DNA from 3 places in the Ectothiorhodospira sp. BSL-9 genome. Region 2 is predicted to be linked to each of the others. Evidence: predicted binding sites of a transcription regulator. Region 2 holds the regulator's gene; each other region holds the start of a gene.

Region 1 (10,176 bases), 460 kb from region 2:
TTGGGGCTGTAAATCTGAGTTGTTCGGCCAAGGCCCATCTTGATCAGACGATACGAGATGTCGAAGCCACCATGGCCAAAGAAAATATAGTCACCCCAGCCTCCAGCGTCAAAAAAGTTAGTCTTCTTGAAGCTTACGTTGCCTTCAAGTATTGGAGGTGCATAAGACTCTTGGTTCCCAAGATGATAGTGTTGAGGTATGCTTCCTTTCCTTGGCTGGCATATTCCCCGGACGCAGGCGATTGCCTTGCGCGAATGCAATTCGATATGTCCTGCAACGAATCCCTCCATTGGTTGGCCGTCATCGTCCACAAAGATTAAAATAGATCCTTGGGTGAAGATGGCACCTATATTTCTCGCTAGATACGCGCCGGAATTGTAGCGCAAAGTGATTAATGTATTGATGTATTTTTTGATTTCCGGTGGCGTGCTTATGTTGAGGCCGTTTATAACAAGGATGATGTCAAGACTTTTATTTCCTTGTCTTCTGAGTTCTTTTGCCGTGTCAATGGTTTCGGGTTTTATATTGTTTGTGATGATCACGGCGCTTGCGGCAGGCTTATCGACAGATCTGATGTTTTCTACTGAGCTCAGCCAATAAGAGTAAAGCGAAAACCTGCTTTGCCAGCCTGCAATACTGAGCTTCTCAAGCAGGTCTGTAGCAAGCGTTTTTTCTATTGAGTGAGGGCTTGATTGTTGTAAGGCATGTACGAGAACGAAGAACGCAGTGTTGTTTCTAGGGTCAGTTGAGATTGCTTTTTCACAATTGCAGATGATTTCGTCGATTGTGCTCGAAGTCTGATTCGAGAATGTGGTAATCATTCCAATGATTAGTTTCGCTTTAATGGGATCAACAATATTGGATAGTATGCCTTGGTTAGTTATGCAAGAAAGTTGATACCCTTTACCGTTTGCTGGGTTTTCGGGCAATAGGGGGATTTTGTGATGTTTATTAAAATTGATGGCTGCTAGTGCTTTCCCGCTTGTCCATTGCCTGAACATTACGCGGAAAGCCTCATCTATATTGGCGGACATTTGCAAATGATTGCCCAGCGCTGAATCCTTGCAGCATTGCCGTAACTCCAGCCTCAACCGACTTAGATCATCTAACTGTGAAGACTGCTCGACAGCCAGCCCCACATACCCCTCAAAATCCCCCACAACCCAATCACCCAAACCCACATTCGTGATATGACTAGCCGCATGCCGCCCTGCAAAAGTCGGGCCGGGATGTGTGATCACAGGCACGCCCATGTAAAGGGCTTCTACTGTGCTCAAGCCGCCGGAGTAGGGCCAAGGGTCCAGGGCAATGTCGATCCGGTGATAGGATTTCAGGAGTTCGTCATGAGGCGATTCCGGCTCCAATGTAATCCGCTCTGGGTCTGTGCCGGCCTCAGTGAACATCTTCAGGTAGTGATCCCTTACCGTCGGATCACCATATCGCTTGTCCTTCAGCAGAAGTCGGCTTCCCGGAACCTGGGTCAGGATATCCGCCCACACGCGCGCGATGGTGGGGTTGATCTTGTACGCATTATTAAAGCACCCAAAGGTCACATACCCATTGGTCAACGCGGGTAGTTCGTTCACTTCCGGCATATACGGCGGCGGGGTATAGGTCACATACCCACCCGGGAGTCGCACCAAGGCCTCGGTATAGTTGGCCTCGGCGCCTTCCGGCGTCTCCACCCAATCACTTAGCAGATAGTCCATGTTCGGCACGGCTGAGGTGTTGAACAGCCCGCCTACCCATTTCACCTGAACCGGGGCGGCCCGGGCGGCCACCACGGGGATGGCGGAGTGTTCGCTGTGGCCGGCCATGTCTACGAGTACATCCAGTTCATCGTCCAAAAGGCGCTTGAATAGCGCCTCTGTGGTCCACCCGAAGACCGACAGCCACTGGTCGGCGAATTCGCGCATCTGAGGAACCAGTTGGTCCTTCTCGGATGGCGGGTGCGTGCTGTACAGGTACACCTCGGTGTCGAAATAGTTCGCCAACACGCTGAGGCTGCCAAAGCTGAGCCAGCCGGCAGGGTGGGCACGAAAGCCGTTGGAGATAAAGCCAACCCTTAACGGGCGGCCCTCCATGGGGCGACGCTGAAATTCGCGGGTGCGGCCATAAAGGCGGGCGCAGGTTTCGAACCACTCCTTGTGCAACGACAGGAGCTCCTCGGCGGTCATGTCGGGCAGGTAATGGGCCTGCAACAGCACATTGGAGCGAATGACCAGGTTGTTGGGGTCCAGGGCCGTGGCCAGGCGCAACTGCCGCAGGCCATCCTCCTGATATCCCAGGTCGAAGAGGCAGTAGGCGTAATCGTTGAGCAGGGCGGCGGTGGGCTGTTGCGACACCAGGTTCTTGAAGATGGGCAACGCTTCGCCGCGACGGTTGGCGCGGCAAAGCTGGCGCGCGAGCAGCAGTTCCAGGGCGAATCGGTTATCGGTGTTCTTGAGGGCCCGCTGCAGCAGCTTGACGGCCTCTTCCCATTCCCTGTTGGATTCCATCAGGCCTACATGGTGCGCCACCACCGGCGCGATGTTGAGCCCTCCCTTGGCGATGGCACGCTCCGAAGTCTGGCGGGCCTGCTCGGTGCGCCCCTGAGCCTGATGGTAGCGGGACAGCGCACACAGCAGCACAGGATGATTGGGAAAACGGCGCAAACCCTGGGTGCACTGACGCTCTACGGCCTGCATGTCGCCGGCCTTGAGGGCGTTTTCAATGCTCTGGATGGCCTTATTTAGCTGGTTTTTCGCGTTCACGGGGTGTCCATGCCTGTTTCGATTCAGCCCCCAGCCTACAATATTTGGGCGAAATCATGCCGCTTGCCGCACTCAAATCCGGCCGTGCCGTCAAAAGGCATCAGCGGGGGGCTTCAGATCCCCGAGTACCCGCTCCTCGCGCAGGATCTCACTATTGAGATCTCGCAGGATGTCGCGGTGTTTGCAGGGGCTCGGCCGACGCATCGCAGTTCCGGCCGACAGTGGCGTATTCCTGGAGCTGATCCAACCGGCGGGCAATGGATTCGTTCAAAACCCGCATGAACCAGGAGAGATCATGCAGCCGGGTGCGGTACTCCGCGGCATATTACTCCACGCGCGCCACCTCGGCGGCCGACAGGGCATCCCCGGCCTCCGACAGATAACGCTGCACCAGCTCCGGGCCGCTGAACAGCTGAGTCCAGCGCGAGAGCACTTCCCTGGCGTCCCCTCTCCTGGCCCGGTGAACGTCCACGCGCAGAACCAGGTGGTAGTGGTTGCTTCATGACCGCACAGGCCGCTACATCAATGGCAAAAACCGACGCCAATTCCCGAGCCCGATCCTCAATCCAGCCCCGTCGATGCTCGTAGTGGGCGCCCGCGACTGAATCCTGACCACAGAGGAACGCTCGCCGCACGCAGCGGGAAACCACGTGATACCAGGGCGTGCCATCGAGGCAGATCACGGCGGCGCGAGGCTGAGCGCCTCCCGGCTGCAATTTTCGACCGTTCATGCATTATCCTGCCGGCAACACCTGGCCGTGCTTCGGCTATTTGTTGCTGATTTTCAGCGATTTACCGTCCTCCGGGCCGTCAGGGCGGCAAGTTGGTGGAAATTTTTTGCCGCCACCGGCTAAAGCTTGCCGCTGGGCGGTCGATAACAGGGTTGAAGGGAGCATTACCGAGACCCATCCGGCTCCCAGACTTTAACGACCCACGGGTTTGAGACCCGGAAACATCAGGTAGGAGAACGGTCATGTCACAGGTCATCAATACTAATGTTGCTTCGCTGAACGCCCAGCGGAACCTCAATGCCACGCAGAATCAGCTGCAGACTTCTTTGGAAAGGCTGTCTTCCGGGTTGCGCATCAACAGCGCTAAGGACGATGCTGCCGGCCTTGCTATATCTGAATCATTTACTGCCCAAATACGAGGGTCGAACCAAGCTGCCCGAAACGCAAATGATGGAATTTCTTTGGCGCAAACCGCTGAGGGTGGTTTGGTTGAAATTACAAATAATCTTCAGCGTTTGAGAGAACTGGCTGTCCAGTCGGCAAACGGTTCTCTTGAAGACAGCGATCGGGCTCAGCTCACAAAGGAAGTTACAGAAATACTCGCCGAAATTGACCGGGTCGCATCAGATACAAAATTTAATGGTAAAACAGTATTAGCAGCAGCAGCTGATATCGACTTGCAAGTGGGTGCAGATGAAGGTCAGACTATCACTATTGCATTAAGTGGCATTGACGCGCAAAACGCTAGCCTCGGGATAGACGGGGTGGATTTAACCACTGCTGCAGGCGCCGCAACGGCGATATCTACAGTGAATGATGCGATTGATGATGTGGCAGGCTTTCGTGCAGAATTAGGCGCCATCCAGAATAGGTTGGAATCTACGGTGGCAAACTTGAACAATACTGTAGAGAATCTGTCAGCCGCCCGCTCCCGCATCCTTGACGCCGACTTCGCCACCGAAACCGCAGAGCTGACCAGAACGCAGATCCTCCAGCAGGCCGGCACCTCAGTACTTGCACAGGCCAACCAGGCCCCGCAGAATGTCCTGGCATTGCTCAACTAATACCCGGGGCTTGAAGTGAACACGAAAGCCCGGGCGACCATCGTCACCCGGGCCTTCGTTCTCCCCGCCATCGGGGGAGGAGAAGGCAGATGGATACAAGAATCAATGTCATACCCATGAACCTGGCGCCCACGCGTCAGGCCAGTGTGCAAGAAGCGGCCGGCAAGGTTTCGCCGCCGGACGCCGGTGGTCAGGGAAAATCCGTGCCTGAGGCTGCAAGTGGGAAGTCGAGCCAGGAATCTGTGCGGCCTGAGGCGCCCAATCCAGCGGATCTGGAAAAGTCCGTGGATGCGGCAGTAGAGCGCATCAATGAGTTTGTCCAGGTGGTTCAGCGGGATCTGCATTTCACGGTGGATGATTCCACAGGGCGCACGGTGGTGAAGGTGATGGACTCGCAAAGCGAGGAGGTCATTCGACAGTTGCCGCCGGACGAAATCCTGGCCGTGGCCGCCCAGATGGAAGAGCTACGCGGCCTGTTGGTCAAGGAGAAGGCCTGATCTGGCGCAGATCTTGTATCTCGAAGATCAGTGCTGAATCCATTCAGGCGGTGCGCGCTGCCCTCGTCGGGTGTCGACGAAGGCAGGGGCGTTCACCGCCCTTTTGAGTTTGCAGGAGGTTGCCGTGAGCACAATCACATCCATGGGCGTTGGGTCGGGGATCAATGTACGCGACTTGGTGGATCAGTTGGTAGCCGCCGAGCGCGAGCCACGGGAAAATCGCATTGCCCGCCAGGAACAACGCTTTGAGGCGCAGATCTCCGGCCTTGGCAAACTCAAGAATGCGCTGTCCGAGTTTGGCTCGACCTTGAGCGGCCTGAGTAGTGCCGGGGATTTCCGGCAAGTGGAAACGCGTGTAGTGAACGAAGGTATGGTCACGGCCAATGCCCGTGATAACGCGCCCATCGGCAATTACGAGGTGGAGGTGGCGCAGCTGGCTCAGTCCCAGCGCCTCGCGACCAGTGCGGATCTTTTCAGCGGAGAAGAGGATTTCGACCCCAAAACAGCGCTGGGGGCCGGAGATGTCACGATTACCCTCGCAGATGGGACCACGGAAACCTTTACTCTATCGGAGAATCGCTCAAGCCTGGAAAATCTCCGGGACGCCATCAATGATCAGTCCGCCAACCTGCGCGCCTCTGTGATTGATGACGGCAACGGGCCACGCCTTACTCTCAGCACCACCCAGACGGGTGAGCAAAATGCCATTTCACGGATTGATGTGAATGCGGACGGGGGGGCGCTGCTCAACAGGCTTGGCTTCAATGCGGCAGACCTTGGCGAGGATCAGGATACCAGCGGCGGTTTCAGACAATTGCGAGCTGCACAGGACGCGATTGTGCTGGTGGATGGCCTGCAAATAACCCGTCCCACCAATGAACTGCGCGGGGTGCTGGATGGCGTGGACCTCACCTTGAATGATGTGGGAACCACGCGTGTGACGGTCGCTGAGCAGGAGGGCACCGCGTTGGAGGCCATCCGTGGGTTTGTGGAGGCCTATAACGAGTTGCGGGGGCAGCTCAATGAGCTTAATGCTTTCAATCCGGAGAGCGAGGAGAGCGGTATCCTGAATGGCGACTCCACGCTGCGCGGTGTGCAGGACCAGATGGCGCGCATGATCAGCAACCCGGTCGAGGGCATGGATGGAACGGTTCGTGCGCTGGCGGATCTTGGCATCAGCACGCAGCGGGATGGCACGCTGGCCATCAACGAGTTCCGGCTGAACGAGCGGTTGAGCGAGGACCGTGAGGCGGTGGTTTCCCTGTTCACCCAGGCTGATACGGGTATCGCGGCGCGGATGAAGGGTGTGGTGGATCAGTTCACTGGCAGGGACAGCATCATCAATAGCCGTACCAAGAGCCTGGAAAAGCAAATGTCCGGGTTGGCCGATGATCGCGACCGCCTGGAATACCGCATGGAGCGCATCGAGGCCCGCTACATCGCCCAGTTCAGTGCCATGGATGCCATGATTGCCCAGATGAACCAGACCAGTCAATTCCTGGATAACCAGTTGAAGGCCTTGCCGGGTAATAACCGCAAGTAAGGCAGCGGGCGGCTAAACTTTTCCCTTGGCTTGCCGATAGCAGGGGTGTGGATTTAAAGACCGCCGGGAGCGTCCAACCATGAATCAAGCAGCCATGCACAGAGGCATTAATCAGTACCAGCAGGTGGGCGCTGCCGGCGCCTCCTTTGCGGACCCGCATCGCCTGATCGAGATGCTCTTCGATGGCGGCATCGACCGCCTGGCCCAGGCCCGCGGTGCGGTGCATCGGGGGGATCGTAGCGCCAAGATCAAGTTCATCGGCAAGGCCTTCGATATCATCGGCGGGCTGCGCGGCGGGCTGGATCTGGATAAGGGCGGCGATATTGCCGTTAATCTGGATAACCTGTACGAATACATGCAGCGCCGCCTGGTCTCGGCCAATGCCCGCAACGATGTGGAGATCCTCGATGAGGTGACCCAGTTGCTCAACGAGATCCGCGAGGCCTGGAAGGCTATTCCCGCCGAGGTGCGGAAGAATCCCACCGCCCATGCGGGGGGTGATCAGCCGGCGGTTCGGCCGGTGGAGTGATTTGAGGGATTTTTAGGCGCCCGGAGTGCGTGTGTACTCCGGGCGCTTTGTCGTTTTTGGGCATGTGTTTTCGCGGCCGAGGGCCGCTCCCACGGGAGGGTGTGATGAGTCAGGGTGTGGAGGATGTACTGGCCGCAGCGGCGGAGCTTGAGCGCCTGGCGCGGCAACGGATCACCTGGGCACAGCAGGGGGAGTGGGATGCCCTGGTGGGCAGCGAGGAGAGGCGGGGTGAACTGGCCGGGCGTATCCGGGTGGATGTGTTTGAGGGCCATGAAGCGCTTGCTCGCGCCCTGGCGGAGCGGTTGACGCGGATACGGGATCTGGATGAGTCCCTGGTGCCGCTGCTGGAGCAGGCCCGGGAGGATCTGGCGGTGGAGTTGCAGAAGGTGCAGAAGAAGGCGGCGGGGGCCAGGGCTTATGATCGGACGTCGCGGGGGGAGAAGGGGTAGCGCTGGCCGGGTGCAGGTTGGGCGGGTGTTCTGGCACAATCACCATAAGCCCATTCTTGAAGGTCAGGGAGACCACCATGACGTTATCCAAAGAGGACATTGAGTTCATCAAGGCCCACATCGGTGAGTGGCTGGCCGAGCAGAGCCTGGGCAAGCCACCGGCGGTGTATGAGGTGGAGTTGCGCGAGCGCATGGTTCGGGTGGAGGAGGAACTCAAGCATCAGCGGGAATTGATGCGGGAAGGATTTGAGCAGATGGACAAGCGCTTTGAGCAGGTGGAAAGGCGCTTTGAGCAGGTGGATAAGCGCTTCGAGCAGGTGGATAAGCGCTTCGAGCAAGTGGACAAGCGCCTTGAGCAAGTGGACAAGCGCCTTGAGCAAGTTGAAAGACGCTTTGATCAGGTGGAAAGGCGGTTCGAACAGATCGATACACGCTTCGAGAAGGTGGATAGCCGTTTCGACCGCATGGAAAAGCGCCATGACCAGCATTTTTTATGGCTCATGGGTTTCATTGCCACCGTGGGTGGGCTGGTGGTGGCAGCGGTCCGGTTGCTCTGAGAACCTTCAACTCCTCCACCCACGCGCATCAAGATCCTTGAGGATGTTGTCGGTCACCTGAACCAGGATGGGCACATACTGATGGCCATTCTGCAGGGCGTTGGCCAGGATGCCTGGGTCGTCGATATATTCGTGGATCATCTGATTGCGCAGTTTGCGCATGGCCAGCCAGGCGTCGGCTGAGGGGATCAACGTCAGGCGTTCGGCCTTGTCCAGGTTGTCGATGGCGGCGCCGGTTTTTTCACCCAGGGCCTCCAGGTGGCGAGGAATGAGTTTGTCCCCCAGGGTGTCCTGCAGGCGCCCAAATCGTGCCACGAAGGCATCAGCGCGTTCGGCCAGGTCAATGTCCTGGGCCAGGGATCTGGCACGTTCCTCGGTGAAGGGTTGAGCAAACAGGCGTTCGTCCGTCAGGGCCAGGTGCCGGGCTTCCTTTTCTGCCAGGTCGGCCAGGAATTTGAGGCGTTGATGTGTTGTAAGTGGCTTGTTCATACTCACAGTATCACGCCTTCTCGATAGGCTACGTCGTGGATGGGCAGGTGTTGAAGGTTGGGGGCGCTCAGCACTACATCAACCCGGCGTCCCTGCAGCTGGCGGCTGATCTTGGCGGAAAGGGTGGCTGAGAGCAGGGCGGGTTGGTCCACCGGTTCATTCAGTTCCACCATGAGGTCCACATCGCCCCCGCGTGCGGTATCGTCCAGACGTGAGCCAAACAGGCGCACCCGTGCAGAAGCCCCGGCATGCTTGGTGACGATGTGACGGATGGTGGTTTGTTGTTGGGGAGTGAGGCGCATGGGGGGAGTGTACTACCTTCGCCTTTGATGGATGATCGGGAGCAACCTGCGGCCCAGGAGCGCGAATCACTCTAATGTTCGAATGTATGCTGGCCATCTATTCCCAGGATTATAGGCCTACTTTCCCGCCCCCTACCTCGCCAGCCGTGCCAGATGCCGCTGATAACGCCGCATCACCAGCAGGTGCCCCACGGCTTGTGTCCATAGGTAGATGTACCAGGGCAGGGCGGGGGCGAAGTCGTGGATGGCGGCCAGGGTGTAGCGGTCATCCAGTACGGTGTGGAACTCGAAACGGCCCTTTTCCTCGACATTTCTGGCCAGCAGGCCACCGGTGATGCGGTAGACCTGACGCCGTGCGTGGCTGGCTTCGGGCGCGTGGGTGAGTTCCAGTATTTTCAGGCGGGGCCAGCGCAGGTGGATGCGGTAGCCGGCGTCGGGCTGAGTGGTGTTGGGGTGGCCGTTTTCCCTTGCGGGGGCGATGACTTCGGTGATCACCAGGGGCCAGCAGCATTGGGTGAGCCAGCGGAAGTAGTTGCCGGCCACCCAGGCGGCGTCCTGCCCTGGGGGGAGGATGATGCGCTGGATGGAGCGCACCCGGCTGTCGCGGCGCAGATGCGCCCGGGTGCGTTTCTGGATGGGTTGACGGGGGCTGGGTTTAAGGCGTTGCCGGGGGTGGTCCAGGGCCTCGTTCAGGGCCTGTTCGAAGGGGATGGCGCCGGGGTTGATGTGCCGTTGCAGGGGGTTGTCGCGGATGACCGTATCCCGGGGCAGGCTGTCGATGACCGGGGCGACCAGGTCGGTGGGGGTGCCGGTCACCCAGCGGGCGCCCAGGGCGGCGATGCGGGCGGGTAGCCAGGGCAGGATGATGAAGCGGCGTTTCAGGTTCAGGAGTCGGGCGGTGGTGCGCAGGGCATCCACGTAGCTGACGTCCTGGGGGCCGCCGATGTCGTGGGGGCCGTTGAATTGTTCCGGTCGGCCCACGGCATGCTGAATGGCTCGGTTCAGGTCCTGCAGGGCGATAGGGCGCGTGACTGAGCGGGCCGAGGGCGGCATGAACAGCACGCCCATGCGCCGCACCAGTTCCACCATGAGTCGGCTGGCGGAGCCACCGGGGCCCACCACCAGGCCGGCGCGCAGCACGGTAACCGGCACGCCATGGGCCGCGAGTACCATTTCCACTTCCCGTCGGCTCCACAGCAGGGTGGAGATGCGGAAGCTGTCGGGGATGTAGCCGCCGACGAAGAGGATCTGTTTCACGCCAT
Region 2 (10,176 bases):
AATGGTGCGGATATTGTCGGGCTCCGTACCATCCACCAGCAGTTGCAGCCCCTTCTTCGAGAATACATCCGTCTCTTCCTCGGCCAGGGACTCCAGCCCCAGCAGTCCTTCCTTGCGTGCCACCTGGCTCCAATTGACGATTTTCTCGATCGTCGCCTCCGGCTCGAGTCGAGGCTGGACAAACACCCAAGGCAGGATGCGAAAGGCGCGCATGAATACCGCAGGACGGGTCTGCACCAGGGCCGCCGCAATCGTGCCCAGGATCACGATGACGAATGCTGCTCCGTTCCACAGCGCCGCAATACCACTGCCCTTGGCAATGGTGCCGCCGAACACCGCCACCAAAGCCAGAGTCACACCAATGAGACTGAGGATATCCATGATATCAACAGGCCTCCGCCAACAACTTGCCGATCTGGGGCAAGGGCAATATCCGATCCGCCAACCCGGCCTCGGCAATGGCCGCGGGCATGCCATAGACCACACAGGTGGCCTCGTCCTGCGCCCAGACAGTGGAACCACACCGCTTGAGCAACCGGGCACCCTCGCGACCATCCGCACCCATACCCGTCATCACGATGACCAGTGCATCGCCACGGAAGCAGGCGGCGGCGGAGTTGAAGGTGACATCCACGCAGGGCCGATAATGCTGATCGGCCGCACTCTCGGTGATGCGCACCCGCGACTGCCCGCCGCGACACTCCACCTGCATCTGTTGCCCCCCGGGAGCCAGCAGGGCAAGGCCAGGCTGCAGCGCGTCACCATCCTCGGCCTCCTTGACCCGGATATTGCAAAGCTGATCCAGACGCTGTGCGAAGGCCGGCGTAAAACTGGCGGGCATATGCTGGACCAGCAACAAAGGGAGTGGGAAATGGGCCGGCAGGGCGGCAAGAACCTTTTGCAAGGCCAGGGGCCCGCCCGTTGATGTACCAATCAACACCACCTTGAAATCCCGCAGAACCGGGGGCGCCCGATCGCCGCTTCCCCGAGACGCACGGGGCGCAGTTGCCGCGGGGGGCTGAGCGATCGGTCGTCCCGTCGCCGGAGGGGCTGACTTGGGGGCGGGCGCCGTGGCACGTGCGCCGTTATCGCGCCCTGACCTGACGGCTCCGCGGCGACCGATGGTACGCACCCGACGACAAAGAACATCACGGGCTTCCTGCTGATCCCGGGCGATATCCTCGAAACGCTTGGGCAGAAAATCGACGGCACCCGCTTCCAGTGCATCCAGGGTGGCCTTGGCCCCCTCGAAGGTGAGCGATGAGAACATGAGGATGGCCGTGGGCTGACGCGCCATGATACGGCGCACCGCCGTGATCCCGTCCATCACGGGCATTTCGATATCCATGGTCACCACATCGGGCTTGAGCGCAATCACCTGATCAATGGCTTCCTGGCCATTGCTGGCCGTACCCACCACCTCAAGGGAGGGATCCGCATTCAGGATATCCACGATGCGACGCCGGAAGAACCCGGAATCATCCACCACCAGAACGCGAACCGCCATTCACCGCCTCCGTTATCCATGAGCCCATCCGACGGGCCACGATGCTACAGAAGAATCCGACGCTCACAAGCGCCGGGCATAACTTTTCAACAAACCGGGCACATCCAGGATCAGGGCGATGCCCCCATCACCGGTAATGGTGGCCCCGGCCAGCCCGGGTACCCCGTGCAGGACATTGCCCAAAGGCTTGATCACCACCTCTTCCTGACCAATCAGGCTGTCCACCACGAACCCCACCCGCTGGTTGCCGGCAAACACCACCACCACATGTCCCACACCTTCCCCGGCAGGCGCGTCGCCGGATACCAGCCAGCGCCGCAGGTAGTAAAGCGGCAAGGAACGGTTACGTACCATGATGACTTCCTGATCATCCACCCGGTTGGTACGCGACAGATCCAGATCAAAGATCTCGCTGACATTGGCCAGCGGCAATGCGAAACGCTGTTTGCCCAGCACCACCATCAGCGTGGGCATGATGGCCAGGGTCAGCGGAAGACGAATACTGAGCGTGCTGCCCTGCCCCGGCGCCGAGGTGATTTCCACGCGACCGTTGAGTTGGGCAATGCGCGTCTTGACCACATCCATGCCCACGCCGCGGCCCGAGACGTCGGAGATTTCCGTCTTGGTGGAAAAACCGGCCCGGAAGATCAGGTTGAAGGCGTCATGATCCGTCAGCCGGGCGGCCGCGTCCTCATCCATCATACCCTTCTCGACGGCCTTGGCCCGCAACACGTCGGGATCCATTCCCTTGCCGTCGTCGGAGATGGTCAGCAGGATATGGTCACCTTCCTGGTTGGCGGAGAGCACCACCCGGCCGGCCCGCGCCTTGCCCGCCGCCTGGCGTTCCTCGGGAGATTCGATACCATGGTCCACCGCATTGCGCACCAGGTGCACCAGCGGGTCGGCCAGGGCCTCCACCAGATTCTTGTCCAGGTCGGTATCCTCTCCCTCCAGCTCCAGATTGATCTCTTTCTTGAGGGTGCGCGCCAGATCACGGACCACCCTGGGAAAACGGCCAAAGACCTTCTTGATGGGCTGCATCCGGGTTTTCATGACTGCGGCCTGCAGATCCGCAGTGACCACATCCAGGTTGGTGACGGCCTTGGAGACCTGCTCATCCTTCATGCGTGAGCGCAGCGTGGCCAGTCGGTTACGCACCAGGACCAGTTCACCCACCAGGTTCATGATGTCATCCAGGCGCTTGGTATCCACCCGCACCGAGGTCTCTGCCGGTGATGCCTTGGCCTGCGCGGGTGCAGCCGCCTCCGGGGGGGCAGCTTCCGCGGCCGAGGCCGGCCTGGCAGCCGGCGACGGGGCTGGGGCTGGGGCTGCCTGGGATTTTTCCTTGACGGGCTGGCCGCCGGTCGGCTTCTGAGGCTGGGGGGCCTGACCCTTGCCATGCAACTGATCCAGCAGATTCTCGAATTCGTCCTCGGAGATCAGTTCATTCTGGCCGCTGCCGGGCGCTGGCGCAGTGGAAGGCCCACCTGCCGCCGCCCCCTTACCTTGAAGCTCGTCCAGCAACTGCTCGAATTCTGCATCCGTGATCTCATCACTTCCTTGCTGGGCCGTCTCTGCGGCTGATGCCACGGGTGATGCGCCCGCGCCGGCCCCGGGCTGTCCATTGTCCTTGCCCTCCTGCATGGCATCCAGCAGCGCCTCGAATTCTTCGTCAGTGATATCCCCGTCAGCTGTTCCCGCCGGTGGCATGGGGGCAGAAGGTGCCGGGGCTGGCTCGGCAGGCACAGCAGGCGCCGCCGCAGGAGGGGGTGACAGGTGTGCGGGTTCTTCTCCCTCGGGGTAAGTGAGAGGCTCCAGGGCCGCCAACAGATGATCAGGCGCAGGCTCGGGCTCCTGGCCGGCACGCAATTCATCGAACATCCGGTTGAGCACATCCAGCACCTGAAGGATGATGTCCATCAGGTTGCTGTCGGCACGACGCTGACCCTGGCGCAACAGGTTGAAGACGTCCTCGGCGCGGTGACAGATCTTGACCAGGTTTTCCAGATTGAGGAACCCGGCGCCCCCCTTGATGGTATGGAAACTCCGGAAGACGGAGTTCAGCAGGTCCTTGTCGTCAGGCGTTCGCTCCAACTGCACCAACTGCTCACCGAGGGCATCCAGGATCTCACTGGCCTCAATGAGGAAGTCGTTCAGGATTTCGTCGTCGGTGTCCAGAGTCATGCCTTGTTCTCGCGCGTCGTGCGGATGCCCTTCTCACTCCCAGGTTGGCGGCCAACTCAGGGAATTCTGAAATGGGCATACGCCCGGAGGTGGGCCCTTGGACCCGATCAGAAACCCAGGCTGGAGAGCAGATCGTCCACATCGTCCTGCCCGCTGACCACTTCCCCCTTGTCGGAGGTCCCGGAGACTGCGGGACCCGTGCCGGCGCTGGCAGGGCCGGCATCCTTGCGTGGATCAGCCGCGTTCTTGTCGGTCTCGGGTTTGGTCAGTCGCTGCCCCGATACCCTCACCAGCCCCACCAGGTTGTCTTCCAGATCCTGAACCAGGGTCATGACCCGGCGAATCACCTGACCGGTCAGGTCCTGAAAGTCCTGGGCCATCAAGACTTCGGACAGACCCTTGCGCAGCTTGTCCGCATCCCGCTCCGTATCCGCGAGAAAGTCGCTCAATTGCTGGCTCACCTGCCTGAACTCCTCGAGAGACATCTCGCGCTGGCGAAACCGCGTCCACTCCGCACCCAGTTCCCCGGCGCGAGTGGCCAGCGACTCCGCCACGGGCAGATTCTCCTCCACCGCGTTGAGCGTGCGATGGGCAGCCTGCTCCGTCATGGCCACCACGTAGTTAAGACGTTCCTTGGCATCAGGGATGTCCTGATGAGTGAGTTCGGACAGGCGTGTATCAAGGCGGAAACTATTGAGCGCCTCGTGCAGGTCGCGGGTGAGTTTGCCCAGTTCCTGGAACAGCATGCTCTCGTGCATGCGGCCCAGTTCCTCGATCAGGTGGCCCGCCTTGTCTTCCTGGCCGGCCTCCATCATCTGGACCAGTTCCCGGGCCCGCTCCAGTTGCTCCTTCCTGAAAAGGGCCTCTTTGTCGCTGTCTTGACTCTTATCCATGGGCAATGATCAACCGTTTTGCTCGAGACGTTCGAAGATCCTGTCGATCTTTTCCCGCAGGGTTTCCGCCGTGAACGGCTTGACGATGTAGCCGTTCACGCCCGCCTGAGCCGCCTCGACGATCTGTTCGCGCTTGGCTTCTGCCGTCACCATCAGCACGGGCATATCCTTGATGCGGGGGTCTGCCCTCACTGCGCGAAGCAGATCGATGCCGGGCATGATGGGCATGTTCCAGTCGGTGACCAGAAAATCGAAGTTACCATTTTGCAGCATGGGTAACGCCGTATGTCCGTCATCCGCCTCGGAGGTGTTGTTGTACCCAAGATCCCGCAGCAAGTTCTTGATGATGCGCCGCATTGTGGAAAAGTCATCCACAATGAGGATCTTCATATTCTTATCCACAAAAACCTCCAGTGATGCGCAAATCGTTAGCCGCGCGCTGGCCGCGCGGAATTGATACGTGTTCCAGACTCCAGCAACCTCGGGGATCTCTCAGACCCGAACCCCATCCCCCACCCAGTCGCCCATGCGCGCCTTGAGTCGCATCAGCGCCTGGCCATGGAGTTGACAGACCCGGGATTCACTCACCCCCAGCACCTGACCAATCTCCCGCAGGTTCAATTCCTCGTCATAATACAGGGACAGCACGAGTCTTTCCCGTTCCGGCAACTCGCCGATGTTCTCCACCAGCGCCTTCTTGAAATCGGTTCGCGTCAGATCCATCAGCGGATCCGGCCCATCGGAGGTCAGCAGGTTTTCTGCCGAGGAATCGTCATCCCCCAGATCATCGAAACCCAGCACCCGGCTTGAGACCGCATCACGGAGCATGTCCTGATAGGTGGTCATATCCACGCCGAGCGCCTCGGCGATCTCGGCTGCCGAGGCCTCCCGCCCTTCCCGATTCTCGATCTGGCGGATCACTTCACTGATCTGCCGTGAGTGACGATGCACGGAACGGGGCGTCCAGTCACTGCGACGCACCTCATCCAGCATGGCCCCGCGGATGCGGATACCCGCATAGGTTTCGAAACTCGCCCCCTGGGACGGATCGTAATGACGGGCAGCCTCCAGCAGGCCGATGATGCCCGACTGAATCAGATCATCGACCTGCACATTGGCTGGCAGGCGCGCCAGCAGGTGGTAAGCAATGCGCTTGACGAGGGCGACATGCTCATCCACCAGGGTATTGGAATCCAACTGTTGGCTGGCATACATGGCGAGACCGCTTATGGTGCTGGCTCCAGATCACTCTGATCGCTATTGATCAGACGTTCCACAAAAAATTCGATGCCGCCCCGGGCCCCTCGGGGCATGGGCCATTGTTCTATACGCGAGGGCAAGGCCGCAAAGGACCGGGCCGCCGGCGAAGAGGGAAAGGCCTCCACCACGGACTGACGACGCTGCACGGCCTTGCGAAGATAGTCGTCGTAGGGAATCGACCCCACATAGTCGAGCGTGACGTCGTCAAGAAAACGGTCACACACGGCGACCAGCTTGCGGAACAGGCTCCGCCCCTCGTCTTCCTGCTCGTTGCGCACCATGTTGGCCAGAATGCGGAACCGCATGACGCCGTGGTCCCGATACAGGACCTTGATCAGTGCATAGGCATCCGTGATGGAGGCTGGTTCGTCACAGACCACCACCAACACCTCATGGGCCGCCCGGCAGAAACTGGTCACGCTGTCATGCAGACCTGCCGCAGTGTCCACCACCAACACGTCCAGGGGGTGAGTGAGTTCGCTGAAGGCGCGAATGATGCCCACATGCTGGGCGTGCCCCAGGTCCGCCATATCGGCGATGCCAGAGGCCGCCGGGACAATCAGCATCCCGTTGGGGCCCTCCACCACCACCTCATCCAGGCTGCACTGCCCTTCCAGCACATGGGACAGATTCCTCTTGGGTTGCAGCCCCAGGAGAAGATCCACGTTCGCCAGACCCAGGTCAGCGTCCATGAGCATGACGTGCTTGCCCGTCCGCGCCATCGCGGCACACAGGTTGACTGACACATTGGTCTTGCCCACCCCCCCCTTGCCGCTGGAAACGGCAATCACCCGAACCGGCCGGGGCTTGTCCCGGCGCCCCGATGCGCTGCTTTGATTCTCACTGGGTGAAGGCATGAGTAAACCTGGTGCTGAGATCGTTGACACTGTCAGGACGCGAGGTCACAGGCGCGGTCTGCGCCCGGAACCTGGAACGAGGTCGTTGCTCGGAAAATCTCCCCGGGGCTTCAAGCGCCGCCGCCGCCATCTGAACCAACCGCGGGGCACTGGCGGCCAGCAGGTCCTCGGGGATCCTCTGGCCTGCGCTGATGAAATTGAGCGGCAGCCTGGATGAGATCAGAGCAGACAGCACCTCACCCAGGCTGGCGGCTTCATCCACCTTGGTCAGGATGCAACCCTGGGGTTGCAAATGACTGAACCCGCTCAGGGTCTCATCCACCACGCCCTTTTGCACATTGGCGGCCATCACCAGCATCACGCGGGCGGCAGATGCCGAGGTGACCTGAGCCAGCTCATCGAGCATGCCCTTGTCACGCTGATTGGTTCCGGTGGTATCGATCAGCACAAGCCTTTTGGACTTCACCCGCCTAAGCATATCCTTGAGTTGCTGCTCTGTCTGCGCCAGATGGACGGTGACCCCAAGTAACTGACCGATGGTCTGCAACTGACGATGAGCGCCCAGGCGATAGACATCGGTGGTGATGATGGCGATGGATTCCTGCCCGTGCCGCAGGCTGGCCAGCGCCGCCAGTTTGGCCAGCGTTGTGGTTTTACCCACGCCACTGGGGCCCACAAAGGCGATGATACCATTGTGGTCCAGCAGGTCATCGTCCGCGATGGGCAGCAAGCCCGCCAACTGGCGCAGGGCCTCGGACCACCCTTCCACCGGCTCGAACCGGCCGGCAGCCGGAGTCTTGTCCAGTTCCACGGCACTGGCCACTGTCCTGGCCACTTCGTGGTCCACCCCCATGGAGGCCAGGCGCTGGGCAATGGCCGCACGCCAGGGCTCGGAACGGGCAAACTCCTGATCCATCAATACCGAGAGCTGCTCCTGCAACAACCCACGCAGTCCCTGAATTTCCTTGCGCATGGCCTTGAAGGCAGCATCCTCGGGGTCACTCTGGGTGGCTGCCCTGGCCCTGACCTGCCCTGTCTCGGGCTTCTTGCGTGAGGGGGTTTGCTTCTGCCTGGCCGGTGGCTCCATCAGGGGGGTCATCATCGCGCTCAGGGGGTCATCCTCCGACGACGCACTCGCGTTCCCGGAGGCGTCCCTTTGAGTCACTCTGGATGGGGTGGCTTCCTGAGGCAGGCGCGCCCAGGAATCCCCTGCCCCGCGACGTAATGGCATCCGCTCCTGGCCTTTTGACTTCGCATCCACACCCAGCGATAGCAGATCATCCTCGAGCCCGTCCTCCTGCGGCGGGGAGTCAGATGCGCGGTTAGCACGCGGCGCATCTCCATGGTCCGCCTGATCCGCCATTTCCGTTACCAGGTCCTCGTCGTAATCGATGGCGGCGATCAGCTCGATCCCTCCGTCCACGCTGCGACTTGAGAGGATCACCGCATCCGGACCCTGGCTGTCACGCACCTGACGAATCGCCTGGCGCATGTCGGGTGCAAAATAGCGTTTAATCTTCATGTCGATACCCGTTATCCGTTTCGCCCCGACCCCGGCACATTGCCCAGGCCGGCCTGTATTTCACCTGTCAGGTCTCTTCCCGTCCCACGGTGGCCACCACACGGATCTGCTTGTTATCCGGTATTTCGGTGTAGGCCAGCACGTTCAACCCCCTTACAGCACTGCGTAACCAGCGGGCCATCCAGGGCCGGATATCGGGCGAGACCACCAGGACGGAGGGTTCTCCGGACATTTCCTGGCGTTGGGAGGCCTCGGCGATGGAGCGTTGCAGGCGTTCGGCCAGCCCCGGCTCGATGCCCAACCCCGCTCCCGAGGCCCCTTGTGAAGACTTTTGCAAAATCTGTTCCAACGAAGGGTCAATGGCCAGCAAAGGCAATTCCGTGGCCGTTCCGATGATGTTCTGCACGATGGATCGGGACAGAGACACCCGCACCGCCGCCGTCAGAACGTCGGGATCCTGACTGCGCGGCCCATGCTCCGCCAAGGTTTCGGCGATGGTGCGCATGTCGCGAATGGGGATCTGTTCCGCCAGCAGGTTCTGCATCACCTTGAGCACCACGCCCAGGTTCAGGGTCTTGGGCACCAGATTCTCCACCAGCTTGGGTGAATGCTTGCCCAGGGTATCCAGCAGGTGCTGCACCTCCTCATGACCCAGCAGCTCATGCGCATGATCCCGGAGAATCTGCGACAGATGGGTCGCCACCACCGTGCCGGCGTCCACCACGGTGTACCCCAGGCCCTGGGCCTCCTCCCGCTGAGCCGGATCGATCCAAAGGGCATCCAGACCAAAGGTGGGATCCTTGGTGGGTGTGCCCTTGACCTCGCCGAAGACCTGCCCTGGATTGATGGCCATCTCCCGGTCGGTGAACACCTCCCCCTCACCCACCGTCACCCCCATCAGGGTGATGCGATAGTGATTGGGGCCCAGGTCCAGGTTGTCGCGGATGTGCACCGGCTGGATGAGGAACCCCAGTTCCTGGGACAGCTTGCGCCGCACACCCTTGATGCGGCCCATGAGCTGCCCTCCCTGGGAGCGATCCACCAGGGGAATGAGGCGATAGCCCACCTCCAGCCCGACCAGATCCACAGGTGGTACGTCATCCCAGGTGAGCTCCTTCATCTCCGGGCTTGGAGGCGGAGCGTCCGCCTCCATTTCCTCCGCTTCGGCCACCTCCAGCGCCTTGCGCCGCTGCATCATGAAGTAGCCGCTGGTGGCCATCAGCGTGGCCAGGCTCAGGAAAACCATGTTGGGCATGCCAGGGACCATCCCCAGGGCGCCCACGATGCCTGCCGCGACGAACAGGGCCCGGGGGGCACCGAACAACTGGCTGAGCACCTGCTGACCCATGTCCTGGGAGGTGGATACACGGGTGACGATGATCGCCGTGGCGGAGGACAGCAGCAGTGACGGAATCTGCGCCACCAGACCATCACCGATGGTGAGCAGGATGTAGTTGGTGGCAGCATCACCCACGCTCATCCCATGCTGCAGGGTGCCAATCACCAGCCCCCCGATGATATTGATGAACAGGATCAGGATGCCGGCGATGGCATCGCCCCGCACGAACTTGCTGGCACCATCCATGGAACCATAGAAATCTGCTTCCTGAGACACCTCGTCACGCCGCCGACGAGCCTCATCCTGGGAGATGAGCCCGGAATTGAGATCGGCATCGATGGCCATCTGCTTGCCCGGCATGGCATCCAGTGTGAAGCGGGCGCTCACCTCCGAGACGCGCCCCGCGCCCTTGGTCACCACCACGAAGTTGATGATCACCAGGATGGCAAAGACCACCAGACCCACCGCGTAATTGCCGCCGACCACGAAGTCACCGAAGGCGCCGATCACGTTGCCAGCGGCATCGGTACCGGTATGCCCCTCCAGCAGGATCACCCGGGTCGACGCCACGTTCAGGGCCAGGCGCAGCAGGGTCGCCACCAGCAGCACGGTGG
Region 3 (10,176 bases), 1.4 Mb from region 2:
GGCGCTGGGGATCGTGCGTATCATCCTCGGGCACAGCCTGCACTGGTACATGATCATTGGCTATCTGCTGGTGGTGATCATCACCTTCTTCGCGCCCGAAGAGATCGTCGGTCTGGCCTACGATTCGGGGGGCGTGACCACCAATATCGTCACCGTACCGCTGATCGCCGCCCTGGGCATCGGGCTTGCCGTCTCCATTCGCGGACGCAACGCACTCACCCACGGCTTCGGCCTGGTGGGGCTGGCGGTGATGGTGCCGATGATTGCCGTGCAACTCTACGGCATCGTGGTGTATACCCTGGGGGACCCGGAGATGGTCCGGGGGGCAGCCCCCCTGGCCGAGGCAGTGGAAGACGAAGTGGTCAGCCGGGTAGGTGGCAGCGTGTTGCTGGGCATGCTCACGGACCTGCTGGTGATGTTTCGTGATGTGTTGCCCATCATTGCGGTGGTCCTGGTCTTCCAGTACCTGGTGATCCGCAAGGGCATCGCCCATGTGCACAAGGTGATGGGCGGTTTTGTTCTGGTCATCTTCGGCCTGTATGCCTTTGTGGTGGGCCTGAAGCTGGGTCTGTTCCCCATCGGTCGCAGCATGGCGGAACAGCTGATCACCCTGGATGGCTTCCTGTTCGTCTATCTGTTTGCCTTCAGTATCGGGTTTGCCACCACCATGGCCGAGCCGGCCCTGATCGCCATTGGTCAGAAGGCACAGGAGGCGGGCAAGGGCAAGCTCAATGGCAATACCATCCGCCTGCTGGTGGCCATGGGTGTGGCCGTGGGGATCACGATTGGCGTGCACCGGATCATCGTCGGTGACTCCATCCATTACTACATCATGGGCGGGTACGCGGTGGTGATCCTCCTCACCATGCTGGCGCCCCGCTACATCGTCGCCCTGGCCTACGACCTGGGGGGGGTGACCACCTCTGAGGTGACCGTGCCCCTGGTGACCGCCCTGGGCATTGGCCTGGCCACCCACATTGAGGACCGCAATGTGCTCATCGATGGCTTTGGTCTGATCGCCTTTGCCTCGATCTTCCCGATCATCAGTGTCATGCTCTATGCTATTGCCGTTGAACTTGCCAATCGCTGGAGGCAGCAACCGTCATGAAGTTTGCCGTACTGGTGGCCATCCTGGCCGACAATCTGGAAGAGAAGGCCATTGACGTGGCTCGCAAGGCGGGGGCGGGGGGCGTGACCATCCTCGATGCCCGCGGTATCGGCGGCAAGGAGAAGAAGACCTTCTTCGGGCTGACCTATGAAGGCAGTCAGTCGGCGCTCGTCTTTGTACTGGAGAAAAAGCTCTCCCTGGCTGTGATGAAGGCCCTGCGCGATGAGCTGGAGCTGAAATCCCACTCCCATGGCGTGGTCTTCACGGTGCCCCTGGAGCATATCGCGGGGATCGATCTGAGTCAGGTGGAGCGCTTTGAGGAACGCATCAAGGACGACCTGTAGACCTGACCGTCGCCCCAGGGCCGTCCTTTCACACTACCCAGAGGTTATCCATGCTGGTTAAAGATCTCATGGTCAAGAACGTGGCGACGATTTCCCCGCTCGCCACCATCCGCGAGGCCATGCAGGAAATGAAACGCCATCGGGTCAAGTCCCTGGTGGTGAACAAGCAACACTCCCATGACGCCTATGGGATCATCACCTACACCACCATCCTGCGCACCATCGTCGCGGAGGAGGGGGACATTGACCTCATCAATGTCTACGACGTGTGCTCGAAACCTGTCATCACCGTGCCGGCGGAGATGGAAGTGAAGCATGTGGCGAGATTGATGGTGCTGCAGCGCATCCGTCGCATTGTCGTGCTGAACAATAACGAACTGGCCGGCCTGGTCACCATGAACGACATCGTTTCCGCCATTGTGGAGATGTCGGAGCATTAAAAAAACCCTGGGGTGGCGTGTCCACCCCAGGGTGACGGGTACGGGGTCGCGGTGTTCTCACACCTTGAAGCGGCCCACCAGATCCTGAAGCTCGTTGGCCAGTCGGGAGAGTTGCTCGGAGGCGTGGGTGGTTTCCCGTGCGCCCTGGGCGTTCTCCTCGGCGGCATCGGAGATGCTGGTCACGTTCCGGTTCATCTCCTCGGCCACGGCGCTCTGCTCTTCGGCTGAACTGGCCACCTGCGTATTCACGTCGTTGATGGTGCTCACCGCCTGGGTGATGGAGTCCAGGGAGTGACCCGCCTCAGCAGCGCTGTCACGGCTGGACTGGGCATATTGCTGACTCTCCTCCATCACCACCACGGCGCGCTGGCTGGTTTGTTGCAGGCGCTCGATCATCTCCTGAATCTCCTGGGTGGAACTCTGAGTGCGGGTGGCCAGTGAGCGCACCTCGTCGGCCACCACCGCGAATCCGCGCCCGGCCTCGCCGGCCCGGGCGGCCTCGATGGCGGCATTCAGGGCCAGCAGGTTGGTCTGTTCGGCAATGCCCCGGATCACGTCCAGCACCTTGCCGATCTGCTCGCTGTCCTTGTCCAGGTCGCGGATGACGTCGGCGGCCCGCTGCACCTCTTCGGCCAGTTTTTCGATGCGATCCATGGTGCCGGCCACCACATTTTTGCCGGCCATGGCTGAGCCATGGGCGTCACGGGTGGCATCGGCGCCCTGCTGGGCGCTGCGCGCCACCTCCTGGGCCGTGGCATTCATCTCGTTCATCGCGGTGGCCAACTGGTCCACCTCGGAGCGCTGTCGGCTCACACCGGCGTCGGTGCGCTCGGTGATGGCCGCCAGGTCCGAGGCCGCCCGGGCCAGATGCGCGGTGGAGTCCAGCACCCGGCTGATCAGGTCGCGGAAGTTGTCCATCATGGCGTTGAAGGCCTGGGAGGCCTCACCGATCTCATCATTGCCCCTGACCTGCAGGCGATGGGAGAGATCGCCATCCCCCTCGGCGATACCCTTGAGCCCCCGGGTCATGTCGTTGAGGGGGCGCGTGACGAATCGGCGCACGAACAGGAACAGGAATACCAGCACCGGGATGCTCACCAGGATGGCCAGCAGGGTGATGCTCCAGCCAAAGCGGTGTACGGCGGCGTTCACATCGTCCAGGCGGATCTGCATGCTGGTGGCACCGAGCACGTCTCCCTCCGCGGCCAGGGCATGGCAGGAGGTGCAGTTCTTGCCCAGGTATTCACGCTCGTTGTAAACGGGAAGCACGGCGCGCAGCGTGCTGCGGTCGTCCGCCAGCCGGATGTGGGGCTCGCCGGTCTCCAGCACCCGTCGCTCCACCGCGTCCTGCGGGCGTTCGTGTTCCGTGCCCTCCCCATACTGCCGCGAGACCGGCTCGCCACGCAGGACGCGAAGGTCGGTAACACTCTGGAGTTCGACGATCTGCTCGAGGAATTCCTCCCGCCGATGGGTGGTGCCGGTGATCATCATGGTGGTCAGGCCTGCCATGGTCATCTCGTGAATGGTGGACGAGAAGCCTTCGGCCTGTTCGATGGCGGTACTGCGCTGCTCATGGATGGCCCACAGGATCATGCCGGCCCAGGCGGGCAGGAGTATCAACCACATGGCACCTACCAGGCGGACCCAGATCGGCAGGTCTGAAATACGTCGCATTGCGATTCCCCGTTGGCTGCCAGACCCTTGGCAGGATTCTTTCGTGTCCGGCTCAGTATATCGGCAGTGACAGGCTTAACTTGATCGTCATCCATCCCTGATGGATGCGCCGGCTGTTTGGGCCGATAAGGGGTTCCCTTTGCGCATGGCGGGCCGTGCTGCGCTGAATATCATGTCACGTACGACAGGTGGGCGCCGTTGATGGGGGTCAACCTTCCGCCGGGGCGTTGATCCTGGCAACGACGCCTCAGTGTTCGCTCTTTTCGTCCCCGAGGATGCGCCGCTTCACCCGTTGCAGGAACATCCAGGCACTGAAGACCACCACCGGCGTGGCCAGGCCCATCCCCAGGGCCGGGCTGATGGGCAAGCCCTGGCTCTCCAGTCCCTTGAGGGCATAACCCACCAGACCCACACCGTAGTAGCTGATGGCAATCACTGACAGTCCCTCCACGGTATCCTGCAGCCGCAATTGCAGGCTGGCACGACGGTCCATGGATTCCAGCAGGTTGCGGTTCTGGGCCTGCAGGCTCACCTCCACCCGGGCCCTCAGCAAGGCGGTCAGACGCGCCGCCCGCTCAGCCAGCCCTCGCTGCCGGTCACCCACCGATTCGCAGGTGGCCACGGCCGGTGCCAGGCGGGCCTCGAGAAATTCCGTGAAGGTCTGCAATCCCTCGATACGCTGCTGACGCAATTGTTGAAGACGCTGCTGTACCACCCGGTAATAGGCCCGGGAGGCCTCGAACCGGTAGGTGGTCTGGGCGGCCACGGCCTCGATCTGGGCGGCCAGATGGGTGAGGTCCGCCAGCAGTTCCCCCTGGGTTTCGCCGGAGTCGTGGCTGTTCTGTTCGGTCATGCGGGCCGCCAGCTCGGCCAGACGACGGTCGGCGGTGCCCAGGGAGCGGCTGGCCTTGCGGGCCATGGGCAGTCCCATGAGTGACATGGCCCGATAGGCGCTCACTTCCAGGATGCGCTTGATCAGCCGCCCGGCCTGTGCATCGGTGAGGTTGTCGTTGCGCAGCAGGATCCGGGCAAAGCCATCCGGATGGATACGCAGGTCCGACCAGGCCCGGCCCTTGCCCCCCACCACCTCGGAACCGATGAGGATATTGCCACCAAACAACCCGGAGATTTCCTCCAGGCTGCGCTCGGGCATGTCGGCAGACTCCATGGCCAGTGAAACGGCGGCAATCAACTCACCAGGGGAGTTCTCCAGCCAGTTGTTCGGCAGGCGCTCGATGACCGGGTCGTCGAAAGGGTGTGTGAACGGGCCGCAGTGAGTGAAGGTATAGGTGACAAACTCCGTGTGCCGCTCCCAGTGCAGCCGGATATCCCCCAGATTCGCCACATGATACTGCCCCACCTGCTCCGGGATGGGGGCACCGAAATGCTTCAGCAGACGGTGCAGATGGCGAGTGTTGATACCACTGCCCCGTTCGCCGCACAGAAACGCCAGGTGCGACACCCGCGCCGGTGCCTGGGTGGGCTCGAAGGTGCGGGCGTGCAACTCACCGTTGAGGGCACGGCGCAGCGCATGTTCCTTGAAGGGCAGATTCATGGGCCTGGGATCATTCCACGGCGGCGAAGAGTTCTTCCGCCTCGATCAGGTGAATGCCGGCACTCTGCAGTTGCTCGATGGCCCGATCTGGCTGTTCGAATCGGAAGATCAAGGCCGCGCGGTCATTGCGGCGCAGCGGGAAGGCGTACATGTATTCGATCTTCAGTTCCGCCCGTCCAGCCGCCTGCAGCACTTCGGCGAGGCCGCCGGGACGATCTTCCACGTCAACGGCCACCACCTCGGTGAGCTTGACCACCCAGCCAGCGTCCTTGAGGACCTGCTCAGCCTTTTGCCAGTCGCGCACGATGATACGCAGGATACCGAACTCGGCAGTGTCGGCCAGCGAGAGATTAAGCAGGTTGATGCCCTGCCGGGACAAGAGTTCCAGCGGTTCGGCCAGGTGTCCCGGGCGATTTTCCAGAAAAACGGAAAGCTGTTGCAGCTTCATGGGATGTGATGCTCCTGTGACGACTTACAGCGAACGGTTGTCGATCACCCGCTTGGCCTTGCCCTCGCTGCGGGCAATGGTACGCGGTTCCACCAGGCGCAGGCCAACACGGATGCCCACGATGTGCTCGATGGCCTTGGCCAGGGCGGCACGCACATCCTCCAGGGCCCGGACCTTGTCGCTGAATACCTCCGGCGTGACCTCCACCTCCACGGCCATCTGATCCAGCCCGTTTTCGCGGGTGAGGATGATCTGGTAGTGGGGCAGGGTGCCTTCCACCTGCAGCAGCGCAGCTTCCACCTGGGAGGGGAAGACATTGACGCCGCGGATGATGAACATGTCGTCGGAGCGGCGGCCCACGCGACGGAAGCGCCGGGTGGTGCGTCCGCAGGCGCAGGTCTCGGGGATGATGCGGGTGATATCCCGGGTGCGGTAGCGGATGATGGGCATGGCCTGCTTGCTCAGGGTGGTGAGCACCAGCTCACCTTCTTCACCGTCGGGCAGTGGTTCGCCAGTTTCCGGATCGATGATCTCCGGATAGAAGTGATCCTCGAACACATGCAGGCCGTTCTGCTCGGCGCACTCGCTGGCTACCCCGGGCCCGATGATCTCGGACAGGCCATAGATATCGTAGGCCTTGATGCCGGCACCTTCCTCGATGTGAGCGCGCATGGCATCGCTCCAGGGTTCGGCCCCGAAGATGCCCGTGTGCAGCGGCAGGTCGCGCATGTCCATACCCATGTCGTGGGCACGCTCGATGATGTGGGTGAAATAGCTGGGGGTGGCGCACATGGCGGTGACGGAGAAATCCTTCATCACCATCAGCTGCCGTTCGGTGTTGCCGCCGGACACCGGGATCACCGTGGCGCCCAGGGATTCGGCCCCGTAGTGGGCCCCCAGGCCGCCGGTGAACAGACCATAGCCAAAGGCATTCTGCACCACATCGCCCCGGTGCAGGCCGCAGGAGGCGAAGGTGCGGGTCATGACTTCGGCCCAGACTTCCAGGTCCTCCCGGGTGTAGGCCACCACAATGGGCTTGCCGGTGGTGCCGGAGGAGGCGTGCAGGCGCACAATGTCACTCATGGGGCTGGCAAACAGACCAAAGGGGTAGGTGTCGCGCAGATCCAGCTTGGTGGTGAAGGGCAGGTGGGCGACATCGGACAACTGCTTGATGTCCTCGGGCGCCATGCCCTTTTCCTGCATCCGCGTGCGGATCAGTTCCACGTTGTCATAGGCGCGCTTCACCACGACCCGCAGGCGTCTGAGCTGCACTTCGCGCAGCTTCTCCTCGGGCAGGTAGTCCGGCGCACTGGCCGGGTGGAAGCCTCCCTCCACGTCGTTCCAGCGTTCTTTGAGCATTTAAACCCCCTCGGTTTCTTTGACGCGGCCCAGCTGTTGCCCTACTTCCCGCCCCAGGGCAAAGGCCTGCTCGTTGACCGCGTGCAGCTTTTCGGCAAGACAGGTATGGATGGAGCGGATCCACTGGTCTTCTTCGAAGTCCAGCATCACCGACAGGGCACCCAGGATGGCCACGTTCAGGCTCTTGCGGTTGCGCAGGGCTCCCTCGGGGATGGCGTCCGGGGTGATGAGCACACCGCCAGGCTTGAGCCAGCCGCGGTTGATATCCACCTGACTGGACTCGAACACCAGCAGGAAATCTGCCTCGCCCATGGGCACCATGGGGCTGAGCACCTTGTCGCCAAAGCGCACGTCACTGGTGACGGAGCCGCCCCGCTGACTCATGCCGTGCACTTCGCTCTTCTTGACTTCGCAACCGGCGTTGAAGGCGGTGGTGGAGAGCAGGTCCGATGCCTTGACCACGCCCTGGCCCCCCAGGCCGGCAAGCACAATATTGGTGACAGCCATTGCTGATCCTCTGAATTCGTTGGTAAGTGTGGAAGAAAGCCGGGATGCGTCGCGACGGATCAGTCCGTCATGGCGGCGGAACACTGGGCCTGCTTCTCCTCCTGTGCCTTCTCAAACTTGCGGATCAGCGGGGCCGCCAGAATGCATGGGCGCTCGGCGATCATGACGGAGAGCTCGTCCTTTTCCAGCATGGCCCGCAGTCGGCCCTCGAAGTCCTCGCCGGGCTTTTGCGGGTCCACCACTTCCACGTTCTTCACGCCCATGGCGCGGCAGACGGCACCAAAATCCATCTTGTTGGCGGGCTCGTGATTGAGGCTGCGGCCGGTGCCCGGATGTTCCTGGCGGCCGGTCATGGCGGTGGTGCTGTTATCCACGATGAGGACCACGTGCCCCGTCGGCGGCGGGTTGTACACCATCTCGGCAATCCCCGTGAGGCCCGAGTGCACAAAGGTGGAATCACCGATCACACTGACCACGCGCCGGGCCTGGTCCTCTGGCAGCACGTGGCGCAGCCCCAGGCCCACGCCGATCGCCGCGCCCATGCACACGCAGGTGTCCATGGCCTCGAAGGGGGGCAGTACGCCCAGGGTATAGCAGCCGATGTCGCCGGCGACGATGCAGTCCATGCGGCTCAGGGCCTCGAAGACCTCCCGGTGGGAGCAGCCCTTGCACAGCTCCGGCGGCTTGCCCCGGGGTGGCTTGGCCTCTGGGGTGGTGTCGCCGGCCAGGATGCGGCGCACCCGGGGGACGTTCAGCTCACTGAAGCGGTACATCTCCGGCTTGCCTTCCACGTCCAGACCGGCCACCTTCAGGGCCTCGTACAGCAGATGATCGCCTTCCTCGATCACCACGCAGCGATCCACGCTCTCCACGAATTCCTTGATGCGCTTCATGGGCAGCGGCCAGGTGAGCCCCAGGGCCAGTATGGTGGCCTCCGGTGCCGCTTCGCGGGCATGCATGACAGCAACGCCGGACGTGATGATGCCCAGGGAGCGATCACCCGGGTGGATCTGGTTGAGGTCGCTTTGCTCGTTCCACTGGGCGATCTCTTCCATCTTGGCGCGCACCTTGTGGTGGGCGGGGCGGGCATAGGCGGGGATCATCACCCGACCGGGAATGTCGCGTTCATAGCCGGGCTGGATGCTGGAGGGGCGCTCGGGTCCCGGGTGGACCTCGGTCTTGGCGTGGCAGATACGGGTGGTCATGCGCAGGATCACAGGCACCTTCCAGCGTTCGGAAAGCTCAAAGGCAGCCAGGGTGAAATCATAGGCCTGCTGGGCATCGGCCGGCTCCAGCATGGGCACGATGGCGGCCCGGGCGTAATGGCGGTTGTCCTGCTCGTTCTGGCTGGAGGCCATGCCCGGGTCGTCGGCGGAGACCAGCACCAGACCGCCGGTCATGTCGATGTACGCGGCGGTGAACAGGGGGTCGGCGGCCACATTGACGCCCACGTGCTTCATGGTGGTGAGGCTGCGTGCACCGGCGAAGGACACGCCCAGTGCCACTTCCAGGGCCACTTTCTCATTGGGCGCCCATTGGGCTGGACCGCCCATATGGTCGAAGGCCTCAAGGATCTCGGTGGAAGGGGTGCCGGGGTAGCCGGTCCCCAGGGTGACACCGGCATGCAGGGCGGCCAGGGCCACCGCTTCGTTGCCGCTCAGAAGAAGACGTTCGGTCGATGCCATGATCTGCTGCTCAATCTGTCTGTGGGACGACGGAGCCCGGCGACCGACGACGCGGCAACGCGGGCGACAGCCCGCAAGTCTACATGATTCCTCAATGGGGGAGGAATTTCTGGGGTTTTGAATGCGAAACGGCAAAACGGGGACGAAAACGGGGACAGACACCTTTTTGCCAAAAAGGTGTCTGTCCCCGTTTTCGTCCCATGGCTCCCTTCTCCCCTCAGGGGAGAAGGGTCGGGGATGAGGGGGGAGCGGAGGGCGCAATCCCCCGGATCAGCGCGCAACCCAGGCGGTGCACCAGCCTTCGGCGGCTACATGCTTGCCCGGGAACACCGCGCAGGGGCCCCATTCCTTGGCATTGGGGTCGGAGTAGAGCATGCAGTTCAGGCAGTTGCTGCCTTCCTTGAACTGGTCATGCTCCACGCTCCCGGCATCATGGGTGTAGCTCAGGGCCTGAGCGGTGTCCGAGGCCGGGTCCAGTTGTTCCACGCCCGCCTGCGCGGCGGTGGTCCAGCCCAGGCCGGCCAGGGGGACAGCCACCAGGCCATAGGCACCGAACTGCAGGAAACGGCGACGGCTCACGTTGTTGTTCAGGGTCTTCATGGTGTGCTCCTTCTCGCATCGAGGCGAATGGCTTTGTCGTATGGCCCGGATCATTTCTCCAGGCTTCGGGGCCATTATTCGCCTTGTTCCCTGAACGGAGCATGAATGAGCATGCCACCCTGAATCTATTCCTCCCCTTCGTCGAAGTCCCCCTTGAACTTGGGGTTGGAGCGGGAGCGGAAACGGGAGATCCGCGACGGGGTGGCGGGATCCTCGTGACCGGTGCCGTCTTCCTCCAGCAGAACCCGGGCCGGCGGGGCGTGGCCGGCCTTGTCCTCGCCGAAGTACAGGGTCATGTGCGGGAATGGAATCTCGATGCCGGCGGCGTCGAAATGCCGTTTGACCAGGCGGTTGTACTCGCGGCCCACGGCCCACTGCATGCCCGGAGCGGTCTTGATGCGCACCCGCACGTTCACCGAACTGTCGGCCAGGGCGGTGACGCCATGCACCTCCAGG

What was found. Region 2 encodes FliA, which starts transcription of late flagellar genes. Its sites were predicted from a motif close to GCTAAAGTTNNNNNNNNNNCNGCCGATA; they were not measured.
Region 1: ECTOBSL9_RS13600 (flagellin) is a predicted target of FliA. The motif match lies at 3,603-3,630, and genes of this name have one in related genera.
Region 3: ECTOBSL9_RS01565 (methyl-accepting chemotaxis protein) is a predicted target of FliA. The motif match lies at 3,625-3,652, and genes of this name have one in related genera.

What each region holds. Positions count from the first base shown of each region.
Region 1 covers NZ_CP011994.1:2,910,007-2,920,182, reverse strand. The annotation lists gene ECTOBSL9_RS13605 (glycosyltransferase) at 1-2,753, opposite strand, end outside; partial or broken gene ECTOBSL9_RS17630 (transposase) at 2,992-3,484, opposite strand; gene ECTOBSL9_RS13600 (flagellin) at 3,727-4,548, shown strand; gene ECTOBSL9_RS13595 (flagellar protein FlaG) at 4,638-5,045, shown strand; gene fliD (flagellar filament capping protein FliD) at 5,170-6,588, shown strand; gene fliS (flagellar export chaperone FliS) at 6,683-7,117, shown strand; gene ECTOBSL9_RS13580 (flagellar protein FliT) at 7,222-7,566, shown strand; gene ECTOBSL9_RS13575 (hypothetical protein) at 7,644-8,123, shown strand; gene ECTOBSL9_RS13570 (hypothetical protein) at 8,130-8,612, opposite strand; gene ECTOBSL9_RS13565 (nucleotidyltransferase domain-containing protein) at 8,615-8,914, opposite strand; gene ECTOBSL9_RS13560 (NAD(P)H-binding protein) at 9,047-10,176, opposite strand, start outside.
Region 2 covers NZ_CP011994.1:2,450,151-2,460,326, reverse strand. The annotation lists gene ECTOBSL9_RS11455 (flagellar motor protein) at 1-381, opposite strand, end outside; gene ECTOBSL9_RS11450 (chemotaxis response regulator protein-glutamate methylesterase) at 386-1,507, opposite strand; gene ECTOBSL9_RS11445 (chemotaxis protein CheA) at 1,571-3,691, opposite strand; gene ECTOBSL9_RS11440 (protein phosphatase CheZ) at 3,799-4,584, opposite strand; gene ECTOBSL9_RS11435 (chemotaxis response regulator CheY) at 4,594-4,974, opposite strand; gene ECTOBSL9_RS11430 (RNA polymerase sigma factor FliA) at 5,077-5,799, opposite strand; gene ECTOBSL9_RS11425 (MinD/ParA family protein) at 5,811-6,701, opposite strand; gene flhF (flagellar biosynthesis protein FlhF) at 6,685-8,223, opposite strand; gene flhA (flagellar biosynthesis protein FlhA) at 8,291-10,176, opposite strand, start outside.
Region 3 covers NZ_CP011994.1:302,216-312,391, reverse strand. The annotation lists gene ECTOBSL9_RS01580 (DUF1538 domain-containing protein) at 1-1,108, shown strand, start outside; gene ECTOBSL9_RS01575 (P-II family nitrogen regulator) at 1,105-1,452, shown strand; gene ECTOBSL9_RS01570 (CBS domain-containing protein) at 1,503-1,892, shown strand; gene ECTOBSL9_RS01565 (methyl-accepting chemotaxis protein) at 1,950-3,566, opposite strand; gene ECTOBSL9_RS01560 (DUF3422 family protein) at 3,814-5,121, opposite strand; gene ECTOBSL9_RS01555 (hypothetical protein) at 5,132-5,569, opposite strand; gene ECTOBSL9_RS01550 (phenylacetate--CoA ligase family protein) at 5,594-6,928, opposite strand; gene ECTOBSL9_RS01545 (indolepyruvate oxidoreductase subunit beta) at 6,929-7,435, opposite strand; gene ECTOBSL9_RS01540 (thiamine pyrophosphate-dependent enzyme) at 7,495-9,120, opposite strand; gene ECTOBSL9_RS01535 (high-potential iron-sulfur protein) at 9,391-9,720, opposite strand; gene ECTOBSL9_RS01530 (mechanosensitive ion channel domain-containing protein) at 9,846-10,176, opposite strand, start outside.